DNA from 3 places in the Paraglaciecola sp. G1-13 genome. Region 2 is predicted to be linked to each of the others. Evidence: predicted binding sites of a transcription regulator. Region 2 holds the regulator's gene; each other region holds the start of a gene.

Region 1 (7,798 bases), 2.5 Mb from region 2:
CAATTCCGGCGAAAAATACAGGAATAGTGACCGGCGACATGCGCACAAAAAATTCACCAAAATTCCAGCTGGCTTTATCTGCAATAATTAAATTTTGTGGCTCACCAACCATGGTCATCACGCCGCCCAATGCAGTACCTACCGCAGCGTGCATCATTAGGTTACGCAAAAACGCCCGAAAATCTTCCAAATCTTGGCGCTTTGGGTGGTCAACGTGATCGTCGCTGGTGTGGTCGTGATCAGAGTGAAACTCCTTACCAGAGGCAACTTTATGATAGATAGAATAAAAGCCCATGCCGACAGCGATAATGACCGCCACAACCGTTAATGCATCTAAAAAGGCCGACAAAAAAGCGGATGCTGCAACAAACGACATCGACAAGGCAATCTTGTTTTTAAGTTTGAGCAGTAATTTAGTGAACATAAACAACAGCATGTCTTTCATGAAATAGATCCCCGCCACCATAAAGACCAGCAGCAAAACCACCTCTATATTGACGACTATTTCATGCTTCATGTGTTCCGGGGAGGTCATCCCGATAAAGAGTGCTTCAATCAACAGAAGGCCACCGGGTTGCAATGGATAGCATTTTAACGCCATCGCAAGAGTAAAAATAAACTCTAATACTAACGCCCAGCCAGCTATGTACGGGTCTGCCATAAATAGGATTGGGTTAAAAATAAGGAAGGCGATAATAGATTTTTTATACCAATCAGGGGCTTGACCCAAGAAATTGCTATAAACTGCGCCGATGGTCGATTGTTGCATAGATTCAAACCTTTAAATTTTTCTAGCTTTTATAACTACTTTTTAAATTCTGTAACGTAAAAATGCAAGGTAAATCGCATGCTTAGCTACATTTAACTTAAAATAAGGTGCTTTAAAGTTTATTCGATGAATGTGACACTCAGTATATAACTTAACATCTTGTTAAAGATTCATTGTTCCCGAGAAATATCATCTGGTACAATCAGTTAATAGCATAATAATATTGATAACCTTGCGAGCAATGAAATGATTTATAAGGCACAGAGTCCAGCCGGATTTGCCGAAGAGTATATAGTTGAATCTATATGGAGCGGTCGCTTCCCTCCCGGTACCATACTTCCTGCAGAGCGTGAACTATCAGAATTAATTGGGGTAACTCGAACAACATTACGTGAAGTACTGCAGCGCTTAGCGCGAGACGGTTGGTTGACTATTCAACATGGTAAGCCGACTAAAGTGAATAACTTCTGGGAAACCTCAGGTCTGAACATATTAGAAACCTTGGCTCGTTTAGACGAAGATGGGATTTCAGAACTGGTGGATCATCTGTTGGCGGCGCGCACTAACTTAAGTGCAGTATTTATTCGTGGGGCGATCCGCAACAACCAAGAAAAAACCATTGAAATTCTGCAGCAATATAAAGAAGTAGAGCAAGACGGAACTGCATTTGCTGTTAAAGATTATCAATTAAATCATGACTTGGCGTTTGCATCTGGAAACCCTGTTTACGTTCTAATGATGAATGGCTTTAAAGGTTTGTATTCACGTATCGGTGGTTACTACTTCTCTAATGAGAAATCTCGGGCGCTAACCCATGATTACTACCAGCAATTGCTCGCGCTTGCTGAAAAAGGTGATTACGAAAGCGTGTTGTTAGTTATTCGCAAGTACGGTATCGCCAGCGGTAAGTTGTGGAACGAGATGCGTGATGAGATGCCCAAGGGCTTAGTTGACTAGCCTCAGTACCGGATGTTGTGTGAATTAAGAGTCATATGATTTTAAATAGCCGCAGTTTTTGCGGCTTTTTTATGTTGCCATACCTTGTTCGTCAATCCTTAACCCACTACTTAGACCCACTACTTAACCCCTCAGCCTATACCGATTCTCCCTAATTGCTTTTTAGATATGTCCCACAAGTAAAATTTACAATGGCGGGTTAAAAATACCACGGTTATCTGGATTTTCTTGTTTTGAGACTTGGCAACGAAGTAGATTAAAGTACCGCGGCTGTTTCTCAATACAGACTAGGTTATTCTCGCCTTTGATTTTGTAAGCCATTAATTTTAATAGGTTATATCCATACCAGTACACCACTGTCCGTAATAAGCAACAAAATTGCTGCTCATTAATGTTGCGCCTAATGCCAACCTTTGAAAGTGAGACTAATTTGCGACGGGCAAAAACTTTTGAGCGCGCGGCGCCAATTTTGCGTGCAAGCCATTATTCCTTTTCACAGTGACATGCTGCCGCTAAAAATTCACATTAATCTCGGGACTTTCTAGTATCAATACTGCCTTAGTCTTTTCTACGCGGTTTAATTTTAAAGGGTTCCAAGTAAGTCGCTGGCACCGCATTGTGCTAACCGTGCAACTACGTTGCCTTATTCATTTAGCTGTTTTTTCGTCTCAGGTTTGCACAGGAGGGAGTCCTTAATAGCTTATCCTTTAGTCTAATGTTCGGCGGGTTTGGCACATATTTAATTTGTGGTTCGAAAGTTGCAATCTGCGGGTGAGACGTAGCGATTTCACGCGTTAAACGTTCAAGTATTGTAAAAACTGCTCATCACTGGGGACGACCAACCCCAGAATTGTAAAACGCCAAAACCAGTAAAGGGACCAGAAATAAAATGACAACCCAGAATTCCGTCAATCGTCAACGCCTCAAGGCGGTATCTCGTCAAAGGAGTACTCTGTCACGTCTTGTGGGTTTAGTGTGTTTAATTGTCAGTGTGGGGGCTTCTACCCAAGTTCAGACACCAGAACAAGCACCTGTTGATAGCAAAAAAACGCAATCGATAAAGCAAACTCAGACCAAGGCGAAAGATAAACAAGACAAGGAAGCAAAGCCTTCAGACGCGGCCGCTGATCCTGTTGAGTCACCTGCAGAGAAAACCACCGAAGAACGCGTGTTCTCACTAGTTACAGAGCAAGCGAAATCCCTTGCTACTCAGTCATATGCGCCACCTAAACAAGATCTTCCAGCTGAATTAGCTGAGATGAATTATCAGCAGTACCGCGCGATTCGCTTCAATCCAGAAAAAGCCCAGTGGAAAAACAAAGCCAAATTTGAAATGCAATTGTTCCACCCAGGATTTTTATACCGCTCACCGGTGGGCATCAAAATAGTCGATGACAACAGTGGTACTAAAAACATGTTGTTTGAAACAGACCGCTTTATTTATGAAAAGGATGCTGCAGCCCTGAAAGGGTTGGTGCCTAAAGATGCAGGTTTTGCTGGTTTTAGAGTGCATTACCCATTAAAAACTAATCACTACAAAGATGAAGTAGCCGTGTTCTTAGGTGCGTCTTATTTTCGCTTGATAGGCCCTGGGCAAGTTTTCGGTATTTCAGCCCGAGGGCTCGCTATCGACACCGCGGAAGCAAGCGGTGAAGAATTTCCAGCATTTACCAAATTCTGGATGCTAGAGCCTAAAGAGCATGACACTAAACTTGTGTTCTTTGCCTTGCTTGATAGTAAATCAGTGACTGGGGCGTATCGTTTTGAACTTGTTCCCGGGTTAGATTCTGTCATGCACGTACAAAGCGTTATATTCGCTCGTGAAGACGTCAAGAAATTAGGTGTTGCCCCACTTACCAGCATGTACCTCAGTGGCGAAAATGACACGCGTAAGTTTGATGATTTCAGGCCTGAGGTGCACGACTCTGATGGTTTATCTATGCATACATCAAGCGGCGAGTGGATATGGCGCTCATTGAATAACCCTAAAGATCTGCGGGTTACCTCTTTGCAAGACGACCAACCTAAGGGCTTCGGGCTGCTGCAACGAGACCAAGACTTTAAGAGCTACCAAGATGCTGAAGCTCACTATCACCAACGCCCTGGTATGTGGATAACCCCCAACAACCATTGGGGTAAAGGAAGAGTAGAGCTGGTTGAAATACCCACTAACTCAGAAACGAATGACAACATTGTTAGTTACTGGGTACCGGCCAAACCCTTCAAAAAAGGGGAAATGCGTCAGTTCGATTACACCTTAAAGACAGTAAACGGAGCACTTCACCACGAAGAAGTCGCTAGGGTGACGCAAGTATTTAACAGTTGGGCAGCCTTACCGGGTCAAGATAACGCGCCAGAGCGAAGCGAGCGTCAGATGATGATTGATTTTAGTACTGATGCGTTTGCGCATTTGACCGATTCAATTCGTTTAACGCCGCGATTATCTCTGTCGTCAGGCTCATTTAAAGATTTAGAAGTGATTCAACTGCCTGACAAGAAGACGTGGCGCGCTCAATTTAAGTTAATGCCTGAGAGCGACAATGCGATAGATATGCGCCTGTTTCTTACCCTTGGTGATACTCAGGTGAGTGAAGTGTGGAATTACGTATGGAGCGCCAACGAGGTTGAGTAATTTTAGCCTTTTTAGCAATCGAGATAACAGCGAGGGCACGACCATGTTAATAAATATCAAGGGTAAGGCCGTCCGTAAGTGGATATATGCATTAATGGTGTTTGTCACCTCTATTGCGGGCAGCTGGATGATGTACGAAATCTTTTCAGAAAGCGGTATCACCGTGCTTGAAGTGATTTTGTTAGTGCTGTTTAGTATTACTTTTTTGTGGATCTCTGCCGCGTTTTGGAGCGCCTTTATCGGTTTCATCCTGCAGATATTCGATATTGACCCGCTGAAGCTTAAGCGCAATAAACATTTTGCTGGCCAATTGGACAACGTCACTGTGAAAGACAGGCATGCTGTCGTCATGCCCGTATATAACGAAGACACAGATCGCATCATGGCGGGCTTCGAGGCGTGCTTGGTTGATTTACAGCGCACAGGTCAGCTGGAGCACTTTGACTTTTATATGTTAAGTGACACCCAGAATCCCGATATGGCGCAAGCTGAACTTACCGCGTGGAATGAGCTTTGTCAGCGCGTGGGGGCATTGTCTGAAAATATCTATTACCGACGCCGAGAAAAAAATACCCATCGTAAAGTGGGTAACTTGGCCGATTTTTGTCAGCGCTGGGGTTACCAGTACGAGTCAATGATCGTACTCGATGCTGATAGCGTGATGACAGGTGAGTGCATGTTGACGCTAGTGAAAGCAATGCAACAAAACCCGATGTCAGGTTTAATTCAAACTGTGCCTATCCCAGTGCGTTCACAAACCTTATTTGGGCGGTTTTTGCAGTTCGCATCGTGCTTATATTGCCCCATGCTGGCAACCGGTCAGGCATTCTGGCAAACCGACAGCGCAAATTACTGGGGACATAATGCCATTATACGTGTGGACGCATTTATTCAACATTGTGGTTTACCTACATTAGCGGGTAAAGCGCCTTTTGGTGGCGACATACTCAGCCATGATTTTGTTGAAGCTGCGCTGTTAAGACGTGCAGGATGGGACGTACTATTACTAGCCGATTTAGAGGGCAGTTACGAAGAAATCCCCAGTAATATTATCGATTACGCCACACGAGACAGACGTTGGGTGCAAGGCAATATTCAGCACCTTGGCATTATCAATGGTAAGGGGTTGCACACGGTAAATCGCCTGCATTTTCTCTTTGGTGCGTTAGCTTATATGTCGTCATTAGTGTGGTTGGTGATGTTAGTGCTAAGCACAATAGACGCCGTCGTACGCGCAACCACAGAAACGGTGTTTTTTGCTTCCAATTATTCTTTGTTTCCCTCGTGGCCTGTGGTCAAAACTGAATACATTATTACGCTGCTAAGTGCCACTGCGGTCATGCTATTAGGGCCAAAGTTACTGGGCGCTATTGTGGCCTTGGTTAGGCGCAGAGAGCAATTTGGCGGCGGATTAGCATTAATGTCCGGGGCGCTAATTGAAGCGACTATCGCCATTATTATTGCCCCATTAATGATGTTTTATCACGCCTATTTTGTACTTAATGTTCTCGTTGGAAAGAATGTCAGCTGGGATGCACAAGGCAGAGAAGGTCGCATGGTGCCGTGGAAGGAAGCCTTTAAGCGTACTTGGGTGGCCAGTGCAATTGCCATCGCGTGGGGCGGGATTACGTTATCTCTAACGCCTATTTTATTTTGGTGGTTGGCCCCTGTGCTACTCGGTTTGTTACTTGCTGCCCCAATTATTCGATTTTCCAGCAGTTTGTATCTTGGCAAATTGAGCCGCAGTTTGGGTATGTTTGTCAGCCCGAGCGAGGTCGAGGAAATCCCGGCGCTGCGTACACTTAGGATCCGCCTAGCCAACATGCAGCATCAAGACGAAATATTGTTATCTAGCCCGCCTATGCCGCCGGAACAGTGGCAAGAGATGCCAGAGCAAAGTTTTGAGTTCTTGTCATCAAGTGTAGAAATGCCGATACAGCGACTGGCGAGTGATAACAAACAACAGTAACTCGATTGTGGCTGGTGGCTCGATTATGGCGTATTGCGCTAAGCTAGTTTATTAGCCACGTATGGCTTTAGCGGCTGAGCCGCAAATATGTACCCCATTTAACGCTGCACCCTTTGCCGACCTTATGGTCGGCTTTTTTTTGTGTAAATGTTTGTATAGATTCATCCCTAAGCGTCACATCGGATATTTAAAGTGAAAAAAAACATATATAATTTATGGGGTTAGAGGTCATTTAGGTTAGTAGAAGTGAACAAGTATTATCGTTATGTCATCAAGCTCCTTTTTTTAGTCAGCGTGATGAGCGGCACCGTGAGTTATGCGCACCAAAACAGTACTGGCTACATCATTGCCAACGTAGATCAAACAGGTCGTATTCAAGGTGAATGGCAACTGGGCTTGACGGATTTAGAATTGGTTTTAGGACTAGATGCGGACCAAAACGGTCAATTGACATGGGGAGAGGTCATTGAGCGTCGCGCCGATATCGCCACTTATTTAGCCGACCATTTATGGCTTAAACGGGGTGGGCTGGCCTGCACCACTCAATTTGCAGGTATAGAGCGCTTAGAAGATCACGCCGACTCCGTGTTTGCGGTAACTGACTTTACTGCTCAGTGTCCGCTAGCAGGTATATTCACCATAGATTACAGTGCGATATTCGTTAAAGACGACAGTCACGAAGTCGTCGTTAATATCAGTGATGATGCCAATACACAGAGCTTTGTGCTGAATAATGCTCAACGCCAAATTGACATAGATCTAACGGATGGCAGTCGCTGGGTCACATTCAAAGAGTTTGTTTATCAGGGCATCATCCATATCTGGATTGGTACCGATCATATCCTGTTTTTATTGGCGCTGCTTTTGCCTTGTGTTTTGCTGCGTCAAGAAGGGCAATGGCAACGAAATCCACAGTTAAAGAACGTACTGAGCACCACAGTGTGGATCATCAGTGCGTTTACGTTAGCGCATTCAATCACCCTGACTGCCACAGCATTAGGCTGGATAATACCGAGCAGTCGCTGGGTGGAATTTGGCATTGCGATTTCGGTGTTATTTGCAGCCTTGAATAATGTGAAGCCCATAATCTTACGTTTGGGGTGGCTCACTTTTGCTTTCGGTTTGCTACACGGAATGGGATTTGCGGGCGTTTTGGGGGAGCTCGGTTTGCCGGGGGATCAGAAGTTACTCTCTATCTTAGCGTTTAATTTAGGGGTAGAAATCGGTCAGCTGGCGATAGTGTTAGTTGCTTTACCGCTACTGATTTTACTTGCAAAAGCGGCGCTGTACCGTCGCTGGGTTATGCCTGGTGCTTCCATTGGTATTGCATTAGTGGCGCTAAACTGGGCGATAGAGCGCTTTTGATGACACGAGTGATATAAACCTCATACGTTATGAAAAAGCCGGAACCGATTAACGGGGCCGGCTTTTTAGTGAAACCACTCTATCCTTCTAAAATCACTTGGCTTTG
Region 2 (7,798 bases):
AGTGACCACGCAAACGATAGATGGTCCTAGTCGTTCACGCAGTTGGCGCTCTGATCCAAACTTAAAGCGCGAGCACACGCTAGAAGCCGCTGACTATAAAGATGCTCACGCTCTCATCCGTACCGATCGAGGACACCAAGTTCCATTGGCAAGTGTGAGCAATACCGCTGATTGGCGCAGTACAAACTATCTATCAAACATTACCCCCCAAAGCTCTAATTTGAATCAAGGGCCATGGGTCCGATTAGAGTCTGCAGTGCGCGTATTAGCGCGCAGCGGAGAGTCCGTGTATGTAGTAACAGGCCCGCTATATGAAAGCTTTTTTGCTACGCTTCCAGGTGCAGATGAAAGCCACACTATTCCTTCTGGCTACTTCAAAATTGTCGCGACAATAAACCAAGCGGGTTATGTTAGAGCGTCCGCCTATGTCATGGAGCAAAATAGCGCGAGAGCCGATGACTACTGCAGTAAAGAAGTCACGATTGATAACGTAGAAACTCGCAGCGGTCTGAATATATTCCCAGAAATGAAGGGCAGCAAAGAATATGCGGTTGAAGCGCGTTTAGGTGGATTAAGCAGTCAATTGGGTTGCTGATAACCCAACCGCGCGTTTCAAAAAAATAGCGAATGAGTAGAAAGTCGAGATGAGTGGAAAAAGTCTAAATTGAAGTGCACGTTGCATTAAATCTAACTGATTACTCGCTTTCGTTGAATTTTCCGACAATAAGCTCTTCAACAGCATCCATCGCTTGGCGCGCGTCTTTCCCTTCAGATATCACTTGAATTTCTTTGCCTTGGCAACTCTCTAACATCATTAGGCCCAGCACACTGCTTGCTGAGGCACTTTTGTCATCCTGAACAATAGTGACTTCAGCTTCAAATTGATTCGCAAGCTTAACCAATTGAGTCGCTGCTCTGGCATGCAGCCCTAACTTGTTCACTATGAGTAAGGTTTTCTCTAATCGCTCACTCATCGGTTTAACTCGCGATGACGTATCTGCACATCAGGGTGCGAGGTGCTAAATGTTTTGGCTAACATTTCCACTACGTACACAGAGCGGTGCTGACCGCCAGTACACCCGATGGCGATTGTCACATAACTACGGTTATTACGTTCTAAATGTGGCAACCAAGTAGAAATCAGATTCTGAATTTGCCAAATAAATTTAGTGACTATAGGTTGTGAGCCAAGAAAAATCTCGACGGGGGAATCAAGTCCAGTAAGGGGTTTTAAATCTGGCTCCCAGTGCGGGTTGGGTAAGAAACGCGCATCAAATACATAATCCGCATCTTTAGGAATACCGTGTTTAAAACCGAAGCTTTCAAAAACCAAAACCAAGCGTGAGCTTTTTTTACCTAATATTCGCTCACGCACCAATTCGGCCAGCTGGTGAATTGACAATTGATCTGTGTCTATATATAAATCTGCACGTTCGGCTATTGGCGCTAATAACTGGCTTTCGGCTTGAATAGCACCAGACAATGATTTGTTTTGCTTAGACAACGGGTGCAAGCGGCGGGTTTCACTGAAACGCTTAATCAGTACGTCATCGCTGGCATCCAAATACAATATGGTCATTTCCCACGTTGACGGCAAGTAGTCGAGTATTTCCACCAATTCGTTGGGATCTTTGGGTAAATTTCGCACGTCAATGCTGACCGCGACCTGATCGTACTCGTCAGCGACGGTATGGGTCAAAGTGGGCAATAAGTTGACGGGGATATTATCAACGCAGTAATAGCCTAAATCTTCCAGTGAACGTAAAACGATGGACTTCCCTGAGCCTGAACGCCCACTGATGATAATAAGCTTCATAATTAACTGAGTACCTGAAATAATTCTTGGTCTGTGGTTGCACTGCGCAAACGATTTAAAATATCTTTATCAACGAATTTTTTGGCTATCGCCGACAAGGTTTGTAGGTGCTCTTGGGCCTTTTCCTCTGGTACTAAAATAGCAAAGAAGATATCCACTGGCATGTTATCGATGGCGTCATACTGGACCGGAGGTTGGCACGTTACAAGCACGCCTAGGGCTGACTCTAGCCCTTTTATACGGCCATGTGGTAGTGCTATACCACCACCAATGCCCGTACACCCCATTTTCTCGCGCCCCGCTAAACTGGATAAAATGGTCGCTTGGTCTACTTCAACAAGGTGCTCAGATGCCAATTGACTAATAAGCTCTAAAATGCGCTTTTTGCTGGACCCCTGAACTGCGCATACGACGCAGTCAGGGTGAAGAATATTTGATATTTCCATTATTTACCTGATGGGTTAATGGCGTTTAGCTTTTTCTTTATGCTTGATAACTTGCCGATCGAGTTTATCGATTAGGCCATCTATTGCCGCATACATGTCGTTGTGTTCCATGGTGGCAAATACATCTGCCCCATTCAAATGTATTGTCGCTTCCGCTTTTTGGTTGAGCTTTTCTACATTGAGAATGACGTGAACATTGTTGATCTGATCGAAGTGTCGCTCGAGCTTGGTAAATTTAGTATCGACATAATCTTTTAGTGAATCGGTTACATCCACATGGTGACCAGTAATATTAATTTGCATATCGCCTCTTCCTTCTTTAATCAGCCTACAATAGGCTTTTTCGTTGGTTCGACGGGGGTATCATCAGAGATTCCCGGTACTTTGCTATTGTTCGCCGAGCGACCATGATGCCTTGATCGGCCAACAATTGAGCAATCTTGCTGTCACTTAGCGGCTTGCTTGGTTTTTCAGCTGCGACCAGCTTTTTAATCAATGCGCGTATCGCCGTTGACGAGCACTCTCCGCCTGTCTCAGTTGCAACATGGCTCGAGAAGAAATATTTCAGCTCAAATATACCTCTAGGGGTATGCATATATTTTTGGGTGGTAACACGAGAAATTGTAGATTCATGCATATCCACCATTTCGGCTACGTCATTTAGTACCATAGGCTTCATCATCTCAGGCCCATGTTCAAAGAAGCCCATTTGCTGCTGTACTATACAGTTTGACACTTTCAATAAGGTATCGTTTCGGCTCTCAACACTTTTAATAAACCATTTGGCTTCTTGCATGTGTGAGCGAATAAATTGACTATCACTGGTGTTTTTCGCGCTACGACTCATTGCAGCATACTGTTGATTAACGTTCAATTTGGGTAGGCTGTCTGGGTTAAGCTCTACTGTCCAACGGCCATTTTTCTTACTCACTGACACATCAGGTATAACGTATTCTGCTTCACCTTTGATCAAGGCGCTGCCTGGACGCGGATTGAGCGTTTTAAGTAAACGCATGACCTCACGCAAATCATCCTCTTTAAGGCGAGATTTACGCATCAAAGTACGGTAATCCTTGCTTGCCAAAAGGTCGGCATAGTCCCCAATCAAGGTCTTCGCTTCTTCTAACCAGGGTGTATCAGGAGCAAACTGACGCAATTGCACTAGCAAGCATTCTTGTGGTGTACGAGAGCCAGACCCAATTGGGTCGAACATTTGAATACGCTTAAGTACGCATTCCACTTCATCGAGCTCTATTTCTTCATCATCCATGCTGGCCAGAACGTCTTCAGCGCTCATGGTCAAATAACCAGACTCATCGATAGAATCAATGATCGCTGTCGCAATCGCGACATCGGTATCACTAAAATGGGTTAAACGCATTTGCCACAGCAAATGATCTTGAATGTTATCTGTGGTTTCGCCTTGAAAGATCTGTTCGTCATCACCGCCGGCACCACTGGATATGCTAGAGGCAGGTGCGGAAGAAGCGCTGATGTACTCATCCCAAGTGGTATCCGTAGGTAAGTCTTCTGGGATTTCGTTTTTCTCGAACGCTTCACTTGAGTCTAAGTTGTCACTGCTGGTATCAACTATTTCATTGGTATCTTTAGAAGACGGGTCGAGGGAATTGTCATTTAACGCACTATCGCCGGATTCCTGATCCGTAGGCTCTTCAACTTCCAACAGCGGGTTGGAATCCAAGGCTTCTTGAATTTCTTGCTGTAAATCTAACGTAGACAATTGCAACAAACGAATAGCTTGCTGTAACTGTGGCGTCATAGTGAGTGATTGACTAAATTTTAATTGTAAAGAGGGTTTCATTTACTTCTTTATTCTGTCCGTTGCAAACTAAAAAATATGCTGTGGTTGATTCGATTGACTGTAAATGTCTCACCAAGCGCCTGAGTATAATCTCGATAAAATGAGCGGCTTTTTCAGCTTAACTATAGCCTGAATTGTTCGCCTAGGTATACATCTCTTACACGTTGATCACTTAATACTTCTTCTGCCGTGCCAGAAGCGATGAGTTCACCATGACTAACAATGTAAGCTTTCTCACACACATCGAGTGTCTCTCTTACATTGTGGTCGGTTATCAAAACACCAATACCACGGTCACGTAAATGTTGAATAATTTTTTTAATATCATTAACTGAAATAGGATCAACACCGGCAAACGGCTCATCGAGCAGAATAAATTCTGGATCGGCTGCCAGTGCCCGCGCTATTTCTACCCGGCGGCGTTCACCTCCAGACAAACTCATACCAGCACTGTTACGAATATGATTTATATTGAACTCATCGAGTAATGAATCCGCTTGCTGTTCTCTTTGTTCTGCACTGAGCTCTTTGCGTGTCTGCAAGATAGCCATCAAGTTTTGATAGACTGTCAGTTTTCGAAAAATAGAGGCTTCTTGGGGTAAGTAACCAATCCCTAAACGAGCGCGCATATGCATGGGCTGTAGGGTAAGATCTTGCTGATCAATACTGATTTCTCCCTTATCTAAGGGAACCAAACCGACAATCATATAAAACGTGGTTGTTTTACCTGCACCGTTTGGACCAAGTAAACCGACAATCTGGCCAGTGGACACTTCTAGACTGACATCACGCACAACTTGACGCGATTTATAGGATTTAGCCAAATGCGAGGCTTTTAACGTCGCCATTATGGAGTTTCATCCTGTTTTGGTTTGACTTCAGCATCACTGGACTTTTTCGCGTCAGTTTGCTTTTTACTGCTCGCTGATTTCTTAGCTGGTTGAAAAATAGTCGTAACTCGTCCGCTATTTTCACTCTCGCTCTCTCCTTGCGCGACAATTTGTTCAAGTTCCATGTTAAACACTATCGACTCACCTTTTACACTGCTATTGTTCTGCTTCAGCTGTGCATCGCCTTCTAAGGTTAGTGTGCGTAAATCTCTGCGATATTCAATGCGATTGGCTGATGCCTCAATACTGCCCCCTTGCTCTTGTTGTTGAGAGTATTTAGCCGGGCTACCCGTCGCGATGAAAACTTCGTTACCTTCGCCTTTACTCGCGTCGACTTCTACTTCATCGGCATACACATTCAAACTACCTTGATTGATGTGCACGTCTTCTCGAAAGATAGACTTTTTAGTTTTACCGTCCCCGAACTGAAACTTCGAGTCCACTTTTATCGCTTGCGTGAAATCTTCTTTGCCAGCCATGCTTAATGGGGAAAATGCTAATGTTGCTAAGGCAACTAAGCTAAGGCTGAGGTTGATAAATGGTTTGCACATGATCAAGTAGCTCATATTGTTGGGTCGTTAAATTGGCTTTAAAACCGTTACTGTTGATGACATAGTGCTGGCCAAATATTTTTACTGGTTGGTCAGACACCATGGTTTTATCGATCAAGTTTATCTCGATGAAGTCCGTGCGAATGCTACGAGCAAATCCTTGCTCATCTTGATTACGTATCTCGACATTATTCTCTAATTGGATCCGATTGTCTTCATACAAAGTACCGTCTTTGGCTGATACCTGCCAAGGCGCAGTCTGTGACGCAACAAATATCGTGTATTGAGGCTCTTTGAATAAAGTAAAACCGAGCAAATCAAAGTGTTCCATTTTAGTAGCAAAGACCTGATGGCTCAAACGGCCGTCTTTATCAAATAGAGTGCTTAGCATTTCACTTGCTTGGTAGTTTGGTTGCCAAGCAGATTCGGTTTCAGTTTGCGGTATCAAGTCTTCATCAGCTAGCCAGTCGGGTAAGTTGATGGCGATGACCAATAAAAACAATAACCCAATACTGAGGGTGACTCGATTCATACGCTACTACCACTGACTTTGTTTAACTTGCCTTTGGCGTGCAAAATTAGGTCGCAAACTTCGCGTACAGCACCAAAGCCCCCATTGATTTGGGTAATATACAGAGCTTGTTTCTGTACAAACGGATGGGCATCGTGTGTCGCTACGGCGACGTTACTCAAGGTAAACATTCCCACGTCGGGCATATCATCCCCAATGGATGCGGTAGCGTCTTTGCCTATATTTAACTGGCGCTGCAACGCCAAAAGCGCATCGTTTTTCTGTTCACAACCTTGAATAATATGCTCGACCCCTAACGCTGACATGCGTTTGTGCACTATTTTTGATTCACGTCCGGTAATAACCGCAACGTGCACACCTATGTTTAATAAGGCTTTGACTCCAAAACCGTCACGAGTATGAAACGCTTTCAATTCTTCGCCGTCATTGCCCATGTATATGCGCCCGTCAGAGAACACCCCATCTACATCACAAGCCAGTAATTTAATGCGGGAAAGCTTGTCCATTAACGAAGATGACTTAGCACCATATAACGTATTAACGTCGCCCATTATATCACTCCTGCTGATAACAAGGTTTGCATGTTGATAGCACCAACCGGATGGTGATTGTCATCAACAATAAACAGTGAACTGATTTTGCGTTTCTGCATGACGTTTAACACCTCAGCAGCCAAGGTTTCTTGAGATGCTGTAACACAATTAGCAGTCATAACACTTTCAATACTGACTGTGTGAATGTCGACTCTGGCATCCAGTACCCGACGTAAATCACCGTCAGTAAAAATACCCAGCAAACGCCCGTCATCGCCAACGATACCCGCCATTCCTAGCCCTTTGCGCGAAATTTCAAGTAGCGCCTGGCTAATCGTTTGGGTCGTGCCAACCAACGGCATCAGCTCCCCTTGGCACATGATGTCATCAAGCTTAAGTAAAAGCTTGCGCCCAAGCGCACCTCCAGGATGAGAAAGTGCAAAGTCATCCGGCGTGAAACCTCTTGCATCTAACAGTGCCACCGCCAGAGCATCACCCATGACTAAAGTTGCCGTGGTGCTCGCCGTGGGTGCCAAGCCTAGAGAACAAGCTTCTTTTTCAACTTTAATACACAAATTGACGTCGGCGTGCTTACCTAACGAACTAGCAGGGTTATTCGACATGGCAATAATGGCAATACCACGACGTTTCACCACAGGCAATAGTGCCAATAGCTCAGATGTTTCACCTGAATTAGAAATCGCCAGCAGAACATCTTGCTCTGTAAGCATGCCTAGGTCACCGTGATTTGCCTCCCCTGGGTGCATAAAAAATGCAGGCGTTCCCGTACTCGCTAATGTCGCAGATATCTTATGCCCTATGTGGCCAGATTTACCCATACCGCAAACAACCACTTTGCCTTTGCAGTTTTTCATGAGCTCGCATGCTGCAATAAAATTGTCGTCAATATATTGCGATAACTGCTTAATTGCCTGACCTTCAATTTCAAGCACCCGCAGGGCTGACTGAATATACTCTTGCTGACTCATGCCGCACTAACCTTGGTTAAAAACAAAGTATTGATAAGCGACAAAGCAGCCTAGAAAAGCGACAGCTTCATAACGATTGATTCGGCGAGAGCCTCTTATATTGAAACAAAACAGCACCAGCAAAATGCTCAAGCCCAACATAGTGTAAATATCTCGACTTGCTGCATCTGGGTCGACAGCCCCAGGCGATATCAAACCAGGCATGGCCATGACGGCTAA
Region 3 (7,798 bases), 2.2 Mb from region 2:
AGCTTCATGGGGGCTGGATGTGAGGTCATAAGGCCTTCCTTATCGTTGAGAAAAGCCTGACTAACCTAAGCGTTCAAATATCTTGGCCAACTTCTCTTTAAGGGTCGCAGCAGTAAATGGTTTGATAACATACCCATTAACACCAGCCTGCGCCGCCGCTACAATTTGTTCTTTTTTGGCTTCTGCCGTTACCATTAACACTGGTGTGTGTTTAAGGTTTTCATCAGCACGGATTGCCCGCAATAAATCAATTCCTTGCATGCCTGGCATGTTCCAGTCAGTCACTACAAAATCAAAATCACCTTGTTGAAGCATAGGCAATGCGGTACTGCCATCATCCGCTTCTTGAATATTAGTAAAACCTAGATCTTTCAATAGGTTCTTGATGATGCGACGCATTGTCGAAAAATCATCAACAACCAAAATTTTCATATTCTTATCCAAAACTTTCTCCGCTCGAGGCAAAATCAAAACATTTATATGTTATTTGTTTATTCTTCAATACGCCAAGTCTGCATTTTACTTTTTAGTTTTAGCATAGCTTGGCTGTGTATTTGGCTAACACGTGATTCACTCACGTCTAGAACTTCACCTATTTCACGTAGATTCAATTCTTCGTCATAGTACAATGATAATACAATTGCTTCACGCTCAGGTAAGGTTGTAATGGCATGGGCTAAGGCTTTTTGAAAAGAGCCTTGGAGCAAATCTTCAAACGGAGTATCAGAGCCTTTAGTTTGCTCTGTTGTCACCACATCTTCCGATACCCCTAAATCTTCCATGCCAATAATTTTACCTGCATTCACTTCACCGAGCATTTGGTGATATTGCTCAATGCTCACTTCAAGTTTTTTGGCTATATCTACATCTCTGGCGTCACGGCCTGTCTCACGCTCAACTTTATTAATGGCATCCGTTATCGCACGGCCATTTTTATGCACAGAGCGTGGTGTCCAATCACCTTTTCGAATTTCGTCAAGCATAGAGCCGCGAATTCGAATACCTGCAAAGGTCTCAAAACTCGCACCTTTGGTGCCATCGAAGTTACGAGACGCTTCAAGTAAACCAATCATACCGGCTTGAATGAGATCGTCGACCAATACGCTGGCGGGTAGGCGGGCAATAAGATGATGAGCAATGCGCTTTACCAATGGAGCATGACGCTCCACCAGTGCATTTCTGTCATCTAACTGCTGATACGCAGCGGCCTTACTGTTCACCGAATATCGCCCACGGCTTTTTTGGCCACCAACTGCTCAAGGAAGAACTCTAAATGCCCTCCTGGCTGAGACGGCACTGGCCAACCTGCTGCCTGTTGAGCTAGCTTTTTAATAGCGATAGCCGCTGGCGAAGTTGGATATGCTTCAACAATCGCTTTTTGCTTACGAACCGACTTACGAATATTTTCATCAAACGGTACTGTGGCGACTAGTTCCAAGGCCACGTCTAAAAAGCGGTCGGTGACTTTTGTTAACTTATTGAACAGCTCTTGTCCTTCTCGCATATTGCGCACCATATTGGCGACAATTTTAAAACGAAAAACACCGTGCTCTTTATTCAAAATTTTGATCAATGCATAGGCATCTGTGAGAGATGTAGGTTCATCACACACTACCACTAGAATATCTTGCGAGGCACGTGAAAAACTTAAAACCATATCTGAAATACCTGCCGCAGTATCAACGATTAATACGTCAATCTGCGAGCGCAGCTCACTGAATGCTCTAATTAAGCCGGCATGTTCGGTTGGAGTGAGTTCAGTCATTGACTGACTGCCAGAGGTTGCTGGCGCAATTTTAATCCCGTGGGGACCTTCAACAAGGACTTCGTCTAGAGTGCATTCCCCTGACAATACATGTGAAAGGTTTTTCACCACACGTAAGCCAAGTAACACATCCACGTTGGCTAAGCCTAAATCTGCGTCTAATACCATGACTCTCTTACCCTGCTGGGCCATAGAGATCGCGGTATTTAACGTGACGTTGGTTTTACCCACGCCGCCCTTACCACCGGTAACGGCGATCACTTTAATTAATCGAGATTGATTCATTCTTCTTAAGCTACTCGCTTGGTCCTCAATCATACTGCCACTGCTGCGTTATTTAGTGAGTTACCACTAGTATGAATTAATACGTGCTTTTTATAAAGCTTAGCGGCGCTGGTTATTAAAAATTTTGCATCTGCCACTTTCAAGTCTTCCGGAACCTTTTGGCCATCGGTAATAAAGCTCACGGACAATTTGTGCTCGATGGCCGCACTAATTGCCTCTCCAAGACTGTAGCATTCATCTATTTTGGTGAAAATACAACCCTGTAAAGAAATCTGTTTGTAAGCAGCAATGGTTTGCTGCATAACTTGATATTGACTGTTGGCTTGCATGACCAAATAACTGCTGATATTCGCCGTTGTACTCTGCTTCAACGTTTCTAACTGCTTGATCAGTCTAACATCTCTTTGCCCAAACCCTGCAGTATCAATAAGTATAAGTCGCTTATTCCTAAACTGGAATAACAGATCTGATAACTCTTCAGCGTTCTGCGCTTTTTTCACCGAGCAACCAATAATTCTGGCATAGGTAGAAATTTGCTCGTAAGCAGCGATTCGATAGCTGTCAATGGTGATCAAGCCGACGTTTTGAGCACCGTATTTTTGCGCAGCTTGTGCGGCAAGTTTTGCCACAGTCGTTGTCTTTCCCGTCCCAGTAGGGCCCATTAAAACTGCGATGCCGCCTTTGGTCAGTAAGTTACTTTCTTCAGTTTGTATGCGATTAGCCAGCAGTTTTAATAAAAACAACCAAGCCTGACGCTCATCAGTATCTGCCGGGGTATAAGAAACCACTTCATTGGCCAGAGCTTCACTGATACCCATCTTTTGTAACTTGTTGGTTAAATAGCCGTGTAAAGGATGGTTTCGTCCTTTGTCTTGTTGCAAAAGACCAGCCACTTGGAACTGAAGCACATTACGCAAAGAGGCTAGCTCTTGACGCATTTCATTTAATGCGTCTTGCTGATGCGGTACGTTGGGTACTTCTGGTTGCGCCTGCGTTTGGCGTTGCGGCTGACTTGTTACATTTTGAGGCTTTGCAGGCTGAGCAACAGGCTGACTCAATTGATGAGCTGACTCTTTTGCTTGAATTTGTTTTTCAAGCAATGCTCTAAGGCTATCCGGTCCGCTGTCACCGATGATTTCACTGAGGGTAGGAGTGGATTCTGCTCTGGGCTTCGGTGCAGACGTCAAACTGGACTCGGCGCGCTTAGGGCTTGCAGCTGGCTCTTTGTCATATGCAGCGACAATTTCCACACCATTGCTTAGCTTTTTGTTGGACATGATGACTGCGTCATCGCCTAACTCGTCTTTGACTTGTTTCAAAGCTTCGCGCATGTCTTTGCCATAAAAGCGTCTAATTTTCACAATTTACCCCTTGCTACTTGCATCTGGTGACGGACTATTGACCCACCGCACTGACTATTTTAATTTGTTTGTCATCTGGAATTTCTTGATATGACAACACATGCAAACCTTGTACTGCGTGTTTCAAGAACCTTGATAACACAGGGCGCAACATACCTGAAGTAAGTAACACCGCAGGTTCGCCCGCTAATTCTTGCTGTTGAGAAGCATCATTTAGTGACTTTTGTAAACGTTCAGCTAAACCAGGTTCTATTCCTGCGCCATCCCCTCCACCGGCTTGTAATGACTGGTGCAACATCTGTTCCAACTCTGGCGCCAAAGTTATGACTGGTAACTCAGCTTGTCCGCCATTGATCTCTTGAATGATTAGGCGCTTAAGCGAGATACGCAGCGCCGACACTAATACATCAGGATCTTGACTCTTAGGTCCATATTCACACAAGGTTTGTACAATGGTGCGTAAATCACGGATAGGCACGCCTTCGTACAATAGCGTTTGCAGCACTTTAACCACGGTACTAAGTGACAAAATATCAGGCACTAAACCTTCGACTAATTTAGGGCTTTGCTTGGCAAGCATGTCCAGCAATTGCTGAACCTCTTCATGACCAAGTAGTTGATAGGCATTATTAGTCAGAAGTTGACTTAGGTGAGTCGCGACAACCGTGGCGCTATCCACAACGGTGTAACCTAACGTTTGTGCATGCTCACGTTGGTTCGAGCGGATCCAAACGGCATCTAAGCCAAATGCAGGATCTTTTGTAACGGTTCCGTCTAATTTGCCAAATACCTGACCTGGGTTAATCGCCAGTTCGTCGTCGTGGCTGATTTCGGCTTCGCCAACAGAGACCCCCAACATGGATATGGTGTAATTGTTAGGACTTAAATCTAAATTATCGCGAATATGAACTGGGGGAATAAGAAAGCCAAGCTCTTGAGACAACTTCTTACGAACCCCTTTAATACGTGTCAATAACTCGCCGCCTTGTGATTTATCTACCAGCGGGATCAAGCGGTAACCTACTTCTAAACCAATGGTGTCAACGTGTTGCACGTCATCCCAACCTAGTTCTTTGATTTCAGCAGGTTTTGGTGCGCCACGTTCTTTTTCAGGCGCCAATACTTCCGGCTGTGAGGCCAATTTCTTTTCGCTCCAGTGCTGGTAATAAGCATATCCGCCCACTAACGCACTAAACCCCAAGAAAGCCACATGCGGCATGCCCGGCACTATACCCATGACAAACAAAATACCACTGGTGATGTATAAGGCTTGGCGATTACCTAATTGACGAGTGAGTTCTTGACCCATTTCTTGAGAGTCGTTTTCACGAGTGACGATTATCGCCGTCGCTACAGACAACAATAACGAAGGAATTTGTGCAACTAGGCCATCACCTATGGTTAGCAATGTATAAATCTCGACGGCTTGCCCGAAGGCTAAGTCGTGTTGAAAAATGCCAATGAATAAACCGCCCACTATGTTGATCAGCATAATGAATAACCCTGCAACCGCATCCCCTTTTACGAATTTAGACGCACCGTCCATTGAGCCATAGAAGTCGGCTTCACTGGTCACTTCAAACCGGCGTTTACGGGCTTCATCTTGGTCGATAAAACCTGCGTTTAAATCAGCATCAATGGCCATTTGCTTACCTGGCATTGCATCTAACGTAAAGCGTGCGCTCACTTCTGAGATACGTCCAGCACCTGCGGTCACCACTTTAAAGTTAATAATCAACAGAATGGCAAATACCACAATACCCACAGCGTAGTTACCACCAATAACCACTTCGCCAAATGCTTGGATCACTTTCCCCGCCGCATCACCGCCTTCGTGCCCTTCCAGCAAAACAATCCGTGTTGATGCCACATTCAAGGCTAAGCGCAGTACAGTGGCAATTAGTAGAACGAGTGGGAAAATTCCGAAGTCGACGGGCTTCTTAGTGAAAACAGACACTAAGATAATGACCAGTGATAAAGCAATATTAAAGCTAAACAGCACGTCGAGAAGAAACGCTGGCATGGGTAAAATAACCATTCCCATGATGGCCAACAATACAAGAGGCGCACCAAGTCCAGACATAACAGACTGAAATTGATTTTTGTCGAAACGATTAAGATAAGCTGTTAGTTGCATAGCGCGTATTTTTTGACACCTGACGGACGTTTTACTTCATAAAGCAACTACCGCGCCAAATGAGGTAAAACACCCCTACGCCATGCATTAATCTTTAGTCTAACCGCAGGCTGGTGAGACTTTAGCGCCTCAATTCGTAAGGGATAGGAAGGTTTGTGGGTACTGACTTAGGACGTTTTCCCTTGCCATTTTTGTAGGCTTTTAGTTGAAAGACATAAGCCAAAATTTGCGCCACGGCCATGAATAGCTTAGCCGGGATCTCAGACTCCACTTCAGTAGAGTAATAAATCGCTCGAGCCAACATGGGCGATGCGACAATAGGCACTTCATGTGCGTCGGCTATTTTACGTATATGCATCGCCATTTCATCGACCCCTTTGGCAACGAGCACGGGTGCTCGGGTGCCTTGTTGGTCATATTTCAAGGCGATGGAATAATGCGTCGGGTTCGTTACCACCACATCGGCCGTAGGTACTTCTTGCATCATACGGTTTGCAGCAGCTTGAAATTGTAATCGACGAATACGGTTTTTAACCTGTGGGTCACCTTCAGCGTTTTTGTTTTCGTCTTTCACTTCCTGTTTCGACATTTTCATTTCTTTGTTGTGCTTGTAACTTTGATACGGCACATCAAACGCCGCGATAGGAATAAGTGCACAGCACATCATGAGAAATGCCCATGATATTAAGTCCATGGCATGAAATAAGTTTTGTGGATACAGCTCTAAATCAAGGTGTAAAGCTTCATCCTTAAATACCAACATAGCGACATAAGCCATGCCCATCACCACTATCACTTTGGCTATCGCTTTAAGCAATTCAACTAAACCATTCATACCAAACATACGCTTAAAGCCAGCGAGCGGATTGAGCTTATTGGCTTTAGGTGCCGCACCCTGCCAGGTGAAATTGTAGCCACCAAGCGCAATATTGCCGTAAATGCCCGCAGCGGTAATGATGACCATGTACAGCATAACGGGCGTAGCGACTGTTTCGATCGCTGAGCCCCATGCTTGAAACATATGCGTAAAGTCATAGGTTTCATCACGCGATAGAGTAAATGTGCGCTGAGTAACTAGGTAAATCGCCTTGGCAATTTGCCCTCCCATCATGATGAACGCAGCAGCGCTAAAGACTAAAACAAGGGCCGTCGAGAGTTCTTTGGATCGCGCGACTTGGCCCTTTTTTCTGGAGTCGGTGATCTTTTTGGATGTGGGGTCTTCTGTTTTTTCATTAGCGTCAGACATAAACCGCCTCCTTTAAGGACAAACTCTAACAAGCTGACACATCATTTGCTGAGCTCTATCCCACTGTACTTCAAAGTGATAAGTGAAATTATCCATGGTGATCCAGATAATCACCAAACCCATGATTTGCGCGATACTGAAACCCAGACTAAAAATGTTCAATTGCGGCGCCGCCTTGGTCATAACACCGAACGCCAAGTTAACAATCAATAAAGATACAATCGGCGCTAAAGACAAGGTCACGGCGGAAATAAACATCCAACCAGCCCAATGGGCGATTTCTCTAAATTGCTCTGGCTGAAGCCACGCTTCTCCTACTGGAAATGCAGTAAAGCTCATCACCACCATACGGATCATGGCTAAATGGCCATCTAGCGCCCAAAAGAGCAAAGTCGCTAGAATTAAGTAGAACTGACCTACCGCGGGTACATTGATGCCATTGACCGGGTCGACGATGGAAGCAAATCCAAGCCCTGTCTGCATCGCCACGACTTGCCCTGCCAATACAAAGGTATTCAGCACCATGGTTGAGATAAACCCCAGGGAAATACCGATAATAAGTTGCTGGATCACCAACACGAAAGTACTTACTGAGAGTATTTCTACAACCGGCACAGGTGGTATAACAGGCAAAATAATGAAAGTAATAAACAGCGTCAATAAAGCGCGTACAGTAGTGGGAACTGTTTTCGCACTCAAGCCAACCATGGTCGCCAACATGCCCGATATACGCATGAATGGCAGTAACATGTCACCCATGAACTGAGTGATAATGTCGGCGGAAAACGCCATGCTAACCCACCACTTCCGGAATACGCTCTACCATAGTGAAGGTGAAGTCCATTAACTGCTGAACTAGCCAATGTCCACCCCAGCTAAGGGCTAATAAAGTGACAATCAAGCGCGGTAGAAAGCTCATTGTTTGTTCGTTTATGGATGTGGCGGCTTGAAATACTGCGACGATTAACCCCACAAACAAGCTAGGTAAGATGATGGCTGACACC

What was found. The regulator sigma-54, encoded in region 2, starts transcription at its own class of promoters, with help from an activator protein. The targets are predictions, from matches to a motif close to GTTGGCACGNNNNTNGNNT.
Region 1: the regulator sigma-54 is predicted to act here: its motif matches at 2,454-2,472, upstream of AC0L6N_RS12095 (OpgD/OpgG family glucan biosynthesis protein).
Region 3: the regulator sigma-54 is predicted to act here: its motif matches at 5,590-5,608, upstream of flhA (flagellar biosynthesis protein FlhA).

The regions. Positions count from the first base shown of each region.
Region 1 is NZ_CM147903.1:2,877,289-2,885,086, reverse strand. It holds gene nhaB (sodium/proton antiporter NhaB) at 1-769, opposite strand, end outside; gene fadR (fatty acid metabolism transcriptional regulator FadR) at 1,016-1,726, shown strand; gene AC0L6N_RS12095 (OpgD/OpgG family glucan biosynthesis protein) at 2,616-4,358, shown strand; gene mdoH (glucans biosynthesis glucosyltransferase MdoH) at 4,402-6,327, shown strand; gene AC0L6N_RS12085 (HupE/UreJ family protein) at 6,625-7,692, shown strand; gene dgcA (N-acetyl-D-Glu racemase DgcA) at 7,772-7,798, opposite strand, start outside.
Region 2 is NZ_CM147903.1:202,330-210,127, reverse strand. It holds gene AC0L6N_RS00930 (DNA/RNA non-specific endonuclease) at 1-595, shown strand, start outside; gene AC0L6N_RS00925 (HPr family phosphocarrier protein) at 696-974, opposite strand; gene rapZ (RNase adapter RapZ) at 971-1,816, opposite strand; gene ptsN (PTS IIA-like nitrogen regulatory protein PtsN) at 1,819-2,262, opposite strand; gene hpf (ribosome hibernation promoting factor) at 2,278-2,565, opposite strand; gene AC0L6N_RS00905 (RNA polymerase factor sigma-54) at 2,591-4,084, opposite strand; gene lptB (LPS export ABC transporter ATP-binding protein) at 4,207-4,932, opposite strand; gene lptA (lipopolysaccharide transport periplasmic protein LptA) at 4,932-5,453, opposite strand; gene lptC (LPS export ABC transporter periplasmic protein LptC) at 5,494-6,057, opposite strand; gene kdsC (3-deoxy-manno-octulosonate-8-phosphatase KdsC) at 6,054-6,608, opposite strand; gene AC0L6N_RS00880 (KpsF/GutQ family sugar-phosphate isomerase) at 6,608-7,579, opposite strand; gene AC0L6N_RS00875 (calcium/sodium antiporter) at 7,586-7,798, opposite strand, start outside.
Region 3 is NZ_CM147903.1:3,151,603-3,159,400, forward strand. It holds gene AC0L6N_RS13375 (protein phosphatase CheZ) at 1-29, opposite strand, end outside; gene cheY (chemotaxis response regulator CheY) at 61-444, opposite strand; gene AC0L6N_RS13385 (RNA polymerase sigma factor FliA) at 492-1,220, opposite strand; gene AC0L6N_RS13390 (MinD/ParA family protein) at 1,217-2,083, opposite strand; gene flhF (flagellar biosynthesis protein FlhF) at 2,080-3,411, opposite strand; gene flhA (flagellar biosynthesis protein FlhA) at 3,446-5,548, opposite strand; gene flhB (flagellar biosynthesis protein FlhB) at 5,670-6,794, opposite strand; gene fliR (flagellar biosynthetic protein FliR) at 6,807-7,586, opposite strand; gene fliQ (flagellar biosynthesis protein FliQ) at 7,588-7,798, opposite strand, start outside.